DNA from 4 places in the Bacillus sp. JJ1562 genome. Region 1 is predicted to be linked to each of the others. Evidence: riboswitches for the same ligand, from Rfam matches in the RefSeq annotation. Region 1 holds a riboswitch; each other region holds the start of a gene.

Region 1 (3,172 bases):
AGACGTAGTAGGACCATCAGGAATCCATTTACATTTTGAAATTCACAGAAATGGTGCTGCAATAAATCCAGCACCATTAACAGGCGATTGGAAATTTATATCTAGTGGCTGGACTTATAAGTATCTAGATGGAAGTTTACATAAGGGTTGGTTAAAGGATAATGGAACATGGTATTACACCGACACCTCATCAGGTATTATGAAGACTGGATGGGTTTTAGTGGGAACAACCTGGTATTTCATGAATACCAGTGGTGCAATGCAAACTGGATGGATTGTAGATGGTAGCCATTGGTATTATCTTGCGTCAAACGGAGCAATGCAAGCTGGATGGGTACAGGATGGAAGTCATTGGTATTATTTAACTGAAGTTTCTGGTGGAGCAGTCCCTAAAGGAGCGATGCAAACCGGATGGTATTTTGACGGAAGTTCTTGGTACTATTTAAATCCTGTATCAGGTTCAATTCCTAAAGGAGCTATGTACACAGGATGGAACCGTATTGATGGCAAAGACTATTACTTCTACAATAATGGAGTTATGGCAAAAAATACAACTGTTAATGGACGTTACTTAGGTTCAGATGGGGCTGCAACAAATTAATAGTTGTTTGACCTGAAATAAGATATATACATTATATGAAACTAGTATTATAAAAAAGGGTTTAACCTTAGTGTTTAATACATTTTTTGCCCTCACCTTTGTGAGGGCTGTTTCTTTATTATTAAAAAAGCCACCTACTGCTTCAAAATAGGTGGCTCTAGCGCAAAAGCCGGAATCCTCCTTTCCAACTCCTACGCAAGCCTCGTGATGATTATAAATCTAAAAATTACCAAATGCAGTTAAATTTGTCACACTTATAAAAAAATACAAAATTCGACATAAAAAGGTATAAAATAACTAAATTATTCGTTTCCCGAAACTTTTTTGTCAATTTTTGTTGAATTCGCACGACTTTTGTCTTATGCTATATATGGAAAAAGCATTACATTTGAATAAGCTATACGATAACGGCAAACTTATCGAAAGATAAGGACGCAAAGCCACGAACCTAAAGCACACTTGCTATGGTAGTCGGGTTACCGAATTTAGCGGAGAAAGATGACTCCCGTTTTATTTCGGCGTAGTCATCTTTTTTTTATATTCTAAAAAAGTAAGAATGAAAGGGGTGATTACCAAAAATGATTAAAAATTTAATACACAATGAACTATTCACACATTTTTTCCAACCCATCATTGATATTCAAACATGGACTAGGTTAGGATATGAAGGACTTCTTAGAACCTCACATACTGCAAACCCAGAAGAAACTTTTAAACTAGCAAAAACAGAAAAACAGCTCTATGAATTAGATTCGCGGTCTATTCATAAAGCTGCTTTTACCTTCCATTCGGCAGGATTTTCAAAAAAGGACGGTCATTTGTTTTTAAATGTATTTCCATCTACTATTACAAATACAAACTTTCTGCCCTTTATAAAGAAAATTATTACCGAAAACAACTATATAAGTCAACAAGTCATATTTGAAATTAGTGAAATGGAATCAATTAACGATTATATAGGTTTAAAAGAGAATATTTCCAAATTAAAATCAGAGGGTATTCAATTTGCAATTGATGATGTCGGAAAAGGAAACTCTAATCTCAAATCGATAATTGAGCTAAATCCAGATTTTATTAAATTTGATAAGTATTTCTCTAAGAACCTGTATAGGGATACTAAAAAACAAGCAATTATTAAGACTATTCTCCATTACACTAATAGTCATAACATCAAATTAATTCTAGAAGGGCTTGAAACTGATGTAGATTTAGCAGTTGCAAAAGCTATTGGTGTTAAGTATGCTCAAGGCTATATATTGGGAAAACCAAAAAGCCTTAAAATTGTATAATTGAGGTGATAATTTTTGAATTACATAGTTTTATCACAAACTATAATATTAGTATTTTTGTTAATTTTATTTATTAGAGATGAACGAAGATTAGTAAAACAAGCTCATATAATTGAAACTTTAAACAAAAATAATAAATCATTAAAAAATCAATTATTAAAAGTAAATAAATTCAAGCCAGTCAACAAAAGACATTCTTATAGAATTGAACTCCCTGGAATAGATAGCAAATTTACTCTCATTGATATTGGTAACAATTCTTTAGGGGCATTAAAAAATAGGTCTTTTAACGGAATGATTAATGATATTAGTGTTGGGGGACTAAAATTTCATTCACCTTATGAATTTCCCGTTAAATACAATATTATTATTAAAATAAACTTTACTTTCCAAGGTGAGGAATTCGATTTAAGAGGTAAAATTATCCGAAGGGAAGATCACATTAAAGGAAAGTCAGTTTCATACGGTGTTGAGTTTGTTGATTTATCTGTAAATGACACCAAAAGATTAAACGTAACACTACACAATTATCAAGTTACACAAAGGAATAAAATAAGTTAACAAATAGTTTAAGCCCCACTTACGTGAGGGCTCTTTTTATATTTTACAAATAAAAAAGCCTAATCTCCATAGAAATAGGCCTTCCTCATGTTAATCTTACCCAGTTTATTTCCTCAAATTGCTTTATCGCTTCTTCAATTACTTCTTCTTTTATACCTTCCTGTTTAATCCGAACAGATGTTAAATCAGATGCATCGGGAAAAACAAATACATCATATATACCATCTACTTCAAATATCTGCAAATACACTTTAGAATTAATCACTTTGGTTGCAGTTAATTCTTTTCGTTCCATAATACATTCATCCCCCCATTTAGAGGATTCAATAAGGAGAGAATTATTCCTTTGTTATTTTGTGACAAATATGTGAACGATAGGGAAAAAGACCTAACTCCTAAGAGATAGATTGCTTACCCATCCTTATCGTTTTGTAATTGCGCCCATACCTTCTAGTACAATTTTAGCATCTTTATTAAAGTAAGGGATTATATCCTCACGAAGCAATAGTTGAGAGTTTTCTTTGATAAGTAATTTTAATCCCCTTAAATCGAACTTTGTAGCATAAGTATTAATCGTATTTATTATTGCTAATTCATTTCTTTGTAATGGCTTGCAATCTGAATTATGCATGTCAGTTAAAAGTTTCAATAGGTCCCGAGCATTTCTATTTAGGAAATGCCTTTTGGAATTTAATAATTCAATATTTTCTTCAATGTATTT
Region 2 (3,172 bases), on a different contig from region 1:
CGGATAATCAGTAACGATTGCGTCAACCTTCATTTCGAATAGAAAGTCAGCTACTTCTTGACTACGTACTGTCCAAGATCCAATTTGCATACCAAGAGAGTGAACTTGATTCACTAATTCATCTGTCACCATTCCATAATGGGGGTTAAACCAATCCGCATATGTTGAAAATTCTTGTAAAGCTTTCATTGTTGTATCTGCACGGTTAGAAGTTATTACACCAATCGGGACATTAGGAAGAAGCTTGTTCATTTTTTTCATGGATTCAAAGTTAAAAGATTGAATAAGGATTTTTTCATTTTGCGGTTTATCGAGATTTCGTTCTTTTAATGCTTCTGCTACTTGTTCTTCAATACCAGGGTATAGCTCCGGAGCCTTTAATTCTATGAAAATTCCAATTTTCCCACGGTAACGATCAAGAATCTCTTCAAATGTTGGGATTTGTTCTCCTGCAAATTGTTCCCCTTTCCAGCTACCTGCATCAAGACTTCTAAGGCTTCTAAACTGTTCAAATGTTAAATCTCCTACTTTTCCTGTTCCATTTGTTGTACGATCCACTGTTGTATCATGAATCAATACTAATTCACCATCTTTACTTCTTTGAACATCAATTTCAATATAATCGGCTTTCATATCAACTGCTAAATCATAACCAGAAACTGTGTTTTCAGGAGCATGACCTGATGCACCACGGTGTGCTACATTTTCCACTTGTTTTCTTTCGCCTACTGTCGGTCCTTCTGCAAACGCCTGACCAAATGGGCTTAATAACAACGAAAAGGCCATCCCTGTACCGATTAATAATTTTTTGCTCATATTCTCCATCTCCTATCTAAAATATGTATTCAAACATATTCTAGAAAAGGGATGTTAAGCTAGTATATAGATATGTTCATAGCTTGATAACAATTGTGTTAACAAAATTCAACCTTTTTCCTTACGTTTTTTTACAATTCTGCAAATTAATTTATAGAATAGGGATACTCTATTACTACATTTTACTTACGACACTCGATAATGTGATACTAAACATTATGACTAGTTCATTTCTAAAACCCATCTCTAGTGAGTGTGGATTTTCCCTCTAAAGTAGTAATCCTTCTTAAAGTAATGCACCCGCTTAAATAAATTTTTTCACAATATTGTCAGCGCGTCGGACCACCCGTCGTAAACGTACTGATCTCCGGGGTGACCGTCAAATCCGCGCAGGTAGAAAGTCATCTCGGTGCGGTAACTCACCTTCAAAAAGCTCAACTAAAACCTTTAATCAACACCCACCATAGAACCTCTAACCTGTTCATATGCTTTTTCAATATTCAACAATAAATCTTTCCGAAATATATCACTACATATAAAAACATTCGTAATTTCACTTTTTACCGATGAATAGGCAAATTCTATACTTTTACTTAAAGACAAATTTTGCAATTTTTCAGTAGACATTTGGTTCACTATTTCTTTTTCGAAATATTCAACAGTTCCAAATAACACGGTCAAGATAAACATCTCCTTATTATATGAAAATCATAGCTAGAACAGCCAATATCTGTTAAGCTAACTACCTTACTAATTTATATTTACAGACGGTGGATATGAATTTCAGATTATTCTTAAACATATTGTCTTGTTTGCTTCTCTTTATTTAATAATACTTCAAACGACTTTTTTCTATTGAATCTAGCACTGCGACATTCTGAACAATTCATAAAGCGATTTCCTTTATCATAAAAGTCATTAACGGATTTTAGTTCTTTACACTTAAAACAAACTTGTTCTTTACTGATAGTCTTCATCTTATTTCAACCTTCTTTCGTATTAATCAAGATTCATTTTATAGCCATTTATAGAAGCTCCTTTGTTTTTAAAATAAAAAAATCCACCAAAAAGATGGTGGATAAATTTGGATAAATGGTTATTTCTATAACCGATATATTTATTCACAAACTTTTTGGCAACTCGGCTATCATAGTTATCAGAACCTTAGACCCGCAGCTTTGCGTCCTTACCTTTCGATAAGTTTGCCTTTTTCAATTTTTGTCAATAGTTTAAATAAACCAATTTAACTATAAAACGAAAGTTGGAGTTTTTCAACAATTTTCAACAAAATACTGCAAAATCATCCCTAAAATAGATAATTATACCTGTATAACGAGTTGGGTCCTTTGGCGGCCTGCCAAAAGCTGATTCAGCAAATGACCTTCAATACAGGTGTATTATAATGAAGTCAACAATAGGTCACAATCTTAGAATGTTAAGATTCCAAAAAAAACTAACCAGTCACAAGTTGCTCAAGCTATTGGATTTAGTGAAAATTCTTTAATTAGATTTGAGATTGCCTAAAGGACCCTGAATGAAAAGTTAATTTATAAGTTTGAGGAGTTTTACGAAGTAAGTGTTTCAAAGATAAAAGTTGAATAAAATAGCCCACACAACTGTGAGGGCTATAATAATAATAATAATAAAAGTCCTACCTCTGAAGAAATAGATTGCTTACCCAATCCTTATTGTTTTGTAATTGCTCCCATACCTTCTAGCACAATTTTTGCATCCTTATTAAAATAAGGAATTATAGCCTCACGAAGCAATAGCTGAGAGTTTTCTTTTATTAATAATTTTATTCCTCTTAAATCAAACCTTGTAGAGTAAGTATTAATTGTATTTATTATAGCTAATTCATTTCTTTGTAACGGCTTGTAATTTGAATTATGCATGTCAATTAGGACTTTCAATAGATCTCGAGCATTTCTATTTAGGAAATTCCTTTTAGAATTTAGAAAATCGATATTTTCTTCAATGTATTTTCTTGCCGTGACTAGATCAAGTTCATCCACGCTGTTGTTAATTTCTTTAATTATCTGTTCGATATCCATATATAAGCTCCTTTAAAATATGTCGAATATTGTCTGCTAATATTGATATCGGTTAGAATCCCAAAGAGTTAAGATTGCCTCAAATAATAAAAAAGCCCTATCTTCGAGGAGACAGGGCACACTTGGGAAATATTAATTAATCTTGTTTAGCTTTTCTTTTATATTGTTGATAATAACATTGACGCTAACTTTTTCGGTGTCTATGTACTCTGCAAAGTCGTTTTCTATATAGGCTTTCAAGCATTTTTCAGTTTGTTGAAAACACCAATTTCCTTCTTCCTCACCACGTTTCCTCAGCCTTT
Region 3 (3,172 bases), on a different contig from region 1:
CAAGCAGTAACATTTTCTTCTTCTCCTGATGTGGATTCAATACTATCTACAATAGTTTCGTTCGTAGATAAATACAATGAATTAATTACGAATATCAACTCAAAAACAATTGAAAAGTCGAATCGCAATTATCAGCCTCTTACGGATGCTCAGAAAGAGGATATGACGGAAGACCAAATTGAAAAATGGGAAAAGGAAGCGCGCAAAGGAACCCTTTACCGTGATTCTATTTTAATCTCAAGTACAAATAAAATGAGGCAGCAATTATATACGCCTATATCGGGTACTGGAACAGGGTTTGACCAACTATCGGATATTGGTATTACAACATCTAAAAACTATTTGGATAAAGGAAAGTTGATCATTGACGAAGGCAAACTTCGTGAAGCTATCTCCAATAATCCAAATACCATTTATGAGCTTTTTCAAAAAGATGGGCCTACAACGGAAGAAAAAGGAATCGCAAGGAGACTTAGAGATTCTATAAAAGAAACGATGAGTGGAATAGAACTGAAAGCTGGTAAAGCCTTTTCTGAAAATAATTCATTTACTATTGGTCGAAATCTGGATAATGTGGACGATCGGATAGATAGTTTTGCGGCTCGATTACTCAAAATTGAGGATCGCTATTGGCGTCAATTTACTGAAATGGAAAAAGCTATTCAGCGTGCAAACTCACAGTCGGCGTTTTTAATGCAACAGTTTAGCTATTAAAAGGGAGTGTAAGAAATGGCGATAGGTAACCCATATCAAGCGTATCAAACTAATACCGTCACAACAGCTTCGCCTGGAGAGCTAACTTTAATGCTGTATAACGGTTGTTTAAAATTTATTAAGCTTTCTAGAAAAGCAATTGAAGAAAAAAACATTCAAGAAAAAAATAAAAATCTTCAAAAGGCGCAAAATATCATTAGAGAACTGATGGTTTCACTTGATCCAAATGTTGAAGTATCTAAGACCATGATGACCATGTATGACTATATCAATCGCCGGTTAATCGATGTTAATATCAAAAATGACTTAGATGTTCTTTCTGAAGTTGAAGGTCTTGTAACTGAATTCCGTGACACGTGGAAACAAGTTATTCAAATTAACCGTCAACGACAGCATGTTCAAGGCGGGCAAGTGTAGTGAATGCACTAGACTCTCTTTCTAGGGTTACAGAAAAGCTATTAGACATAGTTTCACAACCAATCCCAAAAGAGAAACGGGAAGAAGAGATCGAAAGAATTAACACCTTTTTAGATTCACGTGAAACCCTGATTCCAGAGATTAAGCCACCTTTTACTGAAAAAGAAAAACAATTAGGCGCTGAAATTGTTCGTATGAATAAAATCATTGATGCTAAATTAGCAGAATTCAAACTCGAGATTCAGATGGATTTAGCCCAATTGAAAAAAAGTAAAGCATCTTCAAAAAAATATTCTAATCCTTATCAATCAGGACCAGATGATGGAATGTTTTTCGATAAAAGAAAATAGAGTTCATACCGAGTAGTGCATACGCTACTCGGTTTATTTTGCTAGATTTTTCTGTTAAATAAGGATAAATTGACTATAACTAGTAAAATAGACCTTTTCAATTCGTTAGGAAAATAGTATGATAATAGGTAATGAATAACAAAAAACCAAAGTGAAAAAGGCAAACTATGGGAAATCATAGGACGCAAAGCCAAGGGCCTGACCCACAACATGTGGATGGTAGCCGGTTGCCACAAGGACTCATAGTCTATCTACCTATGAACCTTGTACGAGGTTCTTTTTCTTTTGGCTTTTTTTAGAAAGGTAGGACTAAAGAATGAAGAAAATCTTAAAAAGAAATGTTACTTTTCTCGCATTGCTTCTAATGGTTGTTCAATTATTTTTCCCATTGGGCAATGCACTCGCTAGTGGTAGTATGTTGCCTCCAAGCGATATTTCATATCAGGAGGTAACTCCAGATGATATTAAACTCAATTGGAATTCTGTATATGGAGCAATTGGATACAACATCTACGAAATAACTGATGGACAGCTTATTTTAAAAGATAAGGTGAATTCTAATAGTTATCTAATGAAGGATCTTCCAGAAGGTACCTATACATTTGTTATTTCAACCCTAAATTCGGATGGGGAGTCTGGACCAAGTGCTCCTATCAGTTTTACTGTTACATATCCAGAGATGGTCGAGCCATCCAATCTTTCATTTAAAATTTCGAACGGAAACAATGTTGTTTTATCCTGGGATGCACTTAAATATGCAGAATCATACAATCTTTATCAGGTTTCTGAGGATGGGCAGCTTACGTTACTAGCTTCTCCAACAAAGAATACTCATACAATTACGAACGTAGCAGAAGGAAACTATCAATATGCTGTTTCTGCGGTTAACTCTTTATATGGAGAATCCCCTGTTTCAGCGCAAATACCTGCTGAGGTGGTTCATCCAGAGATGGAAACACCGAGTAATTTCAAATATTCTATTACAAATGGAAATGACGTTACCTTCAGTTGGACATCAGTTCCTTTTACAACAGAATATAGACTATATAAAATTACCGATAATGGTAAAGAACTAATTGAAAAAACTGATAAGACATCTATAAAACTAACAAATGTAGCACCCGGCAGCTATAAGTATGAAGTTCAGTCATATAGTGACCGTTTTGGTGAGTCAAATGGTGGAGAAGTTTTAGCCGTCGTTGTAAATGAAATCACAATGGAGGCACCAGCCAATTTTTCATACCAATTACTAAATCTTAATGATATAAAGCTAACTTGGAACAGCGCTCCAAATGCTACTAGCTATAAAATCTATCAAATTATCGATGGAGAAAAAGTATTAAAAAGTACAGTTTCTACTACGACTACCACATATTCTAAATCAGAAGCTGGTGAGTATGAATTTGAAATCCATTCTTACAATGCTAGATTTGGAGAATCATTAGAGGGTTCGAGAGTTTCATTAACGATTGATCACGTTGAAATGCAGGCACCGAGCAAAGTTACCTCTTATGTAAAAAATGGAAATGACGTAGTGCTAGAATGGGAACCAACTTCTAATACGACCAATTATTATGTTTACCAAGTGAAAAATGACGGCTCTAAGGTGAATGTAAGAACATTATCAAGTACTTCTACTACGACTACTTTTGGAAATATGGCAGAAGGCAATTACAAATATGTAGTACACT
Region 4 (3,172 bases), on a different contig from region 1:
GTCCTTAATCATTTCTGCACCATCTACTGGGTGTTTCTTGATAATTTCATATTCTTCATCCGTTAATCGCCCTGGTTTATTTAAAATCTCAATTGGCACATTAATTTTACCGATGTCATGAAGTACAGATGCCGTCGTTAAATTCACTAAACGCTCTTTATCTAATTTTAGTTTTTTAGCTATTTTTACGGAATAATTTGCCACCCGATCACTATGTTTTTGAGTATATCTATCTTTTATTTCTACTTGTTTCTTAATTTCTATAAGAGAGGATATATCCTTACTTATATGGACAAAGATTTGTTCGGTAAATACACATAGTAAGGTTACCTTGGACAGCGCAGTAAAGTGGATTGGATCGCTAATCCCTTTGGCTGAGAAGAAGTCTTCCGGACCTAATATATGCTTTTTATTATTAAGTTCACACTCGACTTCTCCAGATAAAATATAATAAAACTCTAAAGCATCTACATTTTCACTGGGATAAACATAGAATAATTTTCCTTCGCCAATAGATTGTGTTATTATTTCCACTCCATCCCCTCGAGTAACTAAACTAATCTCAAGGTTATTATCAAAATTAACTGTTTCTAGGAATGTTCCTTGTTTTCCAATTGTAAAACCGGCCATACTATCCCACCTTACAATCAATAAAAACGAGTTCTACATAGAACTCGTTTTTATTGTACTACATTTTTATTCAGAATTGTAAAACTATTTTACCAACCCACTACTTTAATAGGGTCAATCCAAACCCACTTATCTGCAAAACGAACAAGCTTCCAGCTACATTCAGCCTGAACTCCCTTTTTTGCAGCCTTTTTAATAGTTTCCGATGACATTTTAAGTGTTTCATTATAAATATCCGTAATAACCTTATCTAAGTCTTTTGTATACCGTTCTGTTTTTTCATGATACTTCTCTGATCTTTTTTCCAATTTATCTTCTAATTTGTTAATTTTTTCTTCCATTTTTTTTGTATCCTTATCATCTGCAGTTATTAGTTGATGGGTTGCCTCTTCTATGTCCTGCTTGATTTCTGCGATTTTACTATTAATTTTTGCTTCCTCATTACTAAGCTTTGTATTAATTTCTTCTAATTTTTTATTTATTTTTTCTCGTTTTTTCAAATCGTTTCGAGTAGCTACTAAGTCAGACAATACTTTTTCTTTTTCTTCTTTTAATTTAACTACAGTATCTCCTTCTTCAATTTTACGAATGTCAAGAAGGTATTCGGCTTGTAACTTATCTGCTTTATTTACTGCTTTTTCAATCTTTTCATCAATTTCCTTGTTTGTCTTTTCAATTAATTCAATTGCTTTTCGAACATCTTCATCTTCATCTTCAGCTGCAAAAACTGGAAATCCTACCCCTAAAAAAATGGTGATTGAAATTAAAATCGAGAAAACCTTTTTCATATGATTACTCCTCCCCACTTTTAACTATGTAGACAATAGAAAAGACCCATTTCATATAAACGGGCCTTTTCCATTTCGCAACTGGCTGGCATAGTAGTCATACTTTAGCCCCTGTAGTTTTGCGTCCATATCCTTTCAGATAGGTTGCCCTTTGAGTCTATTATATTATCTACCATTATTATACAAGGACTAATGAACTATATCTATAGCTAATTTTGTAATATTTTGTATTTTTATAAAATTAATTAGATTTCTTTGTAAAAAATTTAGATTTTCTGAAAAAAATAAAGTTTCCTATTTTCATACGTTAAAATATTTTTTCACTCAGCCATTGGTTTAGCTGCATTAAAGTTAATAGAACTAGACATAAATAAAATCAACAAATCAACAAACTTTAAAATATGACAACCCCTCTTATATCAAGGGACAGTCTCTATTCTTATACCTTCCTGAATTCAGATTTCTGAAAGAGAAGCCAACTGATAGTTAGTACATACAGTACGACAACAGGGATAGAAACTTCAATTCCAAAAGAACCACCCGTAATCCAAAGGTCATTCGATTTAAACCTTAACATCACTAGTGAGGAATGATTTTTATCGGTCTTTGATGCAAATTGTATAATAGTAGAGTTTAAGAAAAAGTTCCAGATAATATGCACTACAACTGCATTCCATATTGTCCCCGTTTTATAAACAATTAGCGAAAACATTATACCAACCAAAGTGCCTGCGATAAGGATCAAACATACATCAAGTAACTGAAGCCCATTGAGGGTGAGTAAATGCAGTGCACCAAATAAAATGGAATTCACTAAAACTGCAGTTGCCACATTCCATTTGTCTTCGATTAGCTTAAACAAATAGCCTCGGAACAAAACTTCTTCAATCACTCCGGCAGAGAATGCCGTAATGAGCGATCCAACGATAATCGCTACTATAGATGGGATAGAAAGTTGGTCTTGCCGTTCAAAAATAGCGTATTGCATAAACACATAAAAAACAATCACTGTAAGTGGAAGCAATAGTCCTACAAAGACCCACAATTTATCCATCTTGATTAGTTTATGAATACGAAAATATGCACTCGACTTTTTTAAAAAAAGCATGGCGTACAGCCAGAATAGTCCAAGAGTAACCACTATACGTATAAACTCTTTAACAACAACACGAATTGTATCGTTATGAATCCAATCCGTCAGTGGATTTACAAAAATAACAGCTGCTAAAAATAACATTACCAAGCACAAACTATGCATTACTACCTTTCCCCAATGCATATCTTTCGCTCCCCTTCTTAATTCCTAAAAAGGATTATGACTGAAGTACTACTGTCTAATCCATTTTACTTTTTAAAATTGAATAAAATGCTACACTCCTGCTCAAATATTAATAAAGACAATATAGTGAAGAGTCGGTTGCCTAATTTTCTCTTGCAATTTTTGTAGAAAAGTTAGCATCAACTGGGATTCAATGCATTTATCATAACGGATTTTTCACTCCTATTTTGTAAAATTGGTTTCAGACACTCCTGGTTCCAATTGTTAATTTTCATAACATGATCAATTACCTATACCTCAGATCCCTTTCTATCTTAGATATGTATTAATCCATAAAAAAGGGGGGTGAAACCATGGAAAATCCTTGGTTCAACGGTTCTTGTATTAGTAAACAGGAAGTTCGTTTAAGTAATGCTATGCGTTTAGCTTGGGAGCAACACGTATATTGGACAAGAATCACAATCAAAAGCATAGC

Evidence for each region. A riboswitch is a leader RNA that binds a small molecule or an ion and turns the genes downstream of it on or off. The one in region 1 is predicted to bind cyclic di-GMP.
Region 2: another riboswitch for cyclic di-GMP. It lies ahead of V7097_RS16075 (hypothetical protein); the one in region 1 lies ahead of V7097_RS11220 (EAL domain-containing protein).
Region 3: another riboswitch for cyclic di-GMP. It lies ahead of V7097_RS06420 (OmpL47-type beta-barrel domain-containing protein); the one in region 1 lies ahead of V7097_RS11220 (EAL domain-containing protein).
Region 4: another riboswitch for cyclic di-GMP. It lies ahead of V7097_RS23790 (hypothetical protein); the one in region 1 lies ahead of V7097_RS11220 (EAL domain-containing protein).

What each region holds. Positions count from the first base shown of each region.
Region 1 covers NZ_JBALOQ010000017.1:114,238-117,409, forward strand. The annotation lists gene V7097_RS11215 (peptidoglycan DD-metalloendopeptidase family protein) at 1-601, shown strand, start outside; cyclic di-GMP riboswitch class I at 1,001-1,085, shown strand; gene V7097_RS11220 (EAL domain-containing protein) at 1,180-1,890, shown strand; gene V7097_RS11225 (PilZ domain-containing protein) at 1,906-2,451, shown strand; gene V7097_RS11230 (hypothetical protein) at 2,537-2,746, opposite strand; gene V7097_RS11235 (hypothetical protein) at 2,873-3,172, opposite strand, start outside.
Region 2 covers NZ_JBALOQ010000024.1:64,660-67,831, forward strand. The annotation lists gene V7097_RS16070 (glycerophosphodiester phosphodiesterase) at 1-816, opposite strand, end outside; gene V7097_RS16075 (hypothetical protein) at 1,264-1,497, opposite strand; cyclic di-GMP riboswitch class I at 1,948-2,033, opposite strand; gene V7097_RS16080 (hypothetical protein) at 2,502-2,870, opposite strand; gene V7097_RS16085 (AAA family ATPase) at 3,003-3,172, opposite strand, start outside.
Region 3 covers NZ_JBALOQ010000009.1:65,034-68,205, forward strand. The annotation lists gene V7097_RS06405 (flagellar hook-associated protein 2) at 1-714, shown strand, start outside; gene fliS (flagellar export chaperone FliS) at 730-1,131, shown strand; gene V7097_RS06415 (flagellar protein FliT) at 1,131-1,481, shown strand; cyclic di-GMP riboswitch class I at 1,631-1,716, shown strand; gene V7097_RS06420 (OmpL47-type beta-barrel domain-containing protein) at 1,798-3,172, shown strand, end outside.
Region 4 covers NZ_JBALOQ010000057.1:45,583-48,754, forward strand. The annotation lists gene V7097_RS23785 (HD-GYP domain-containing protein) at 1-630, opposite strand, end outside; gene V7097_RS23790 (hypothetical protein) at 720-1,418, opposite strand; cyclic di-GMP riboswitch class I at 1,492-1,577, opposite strand; gene V7097_RS23795 (CPBP family intramembrane glutamic endopeptidase) at 1,858-2,697, opposite strand; gene V7097_RS23800 (acetylglutamate kinase) at 3,051-3,172, shown strand, end outside.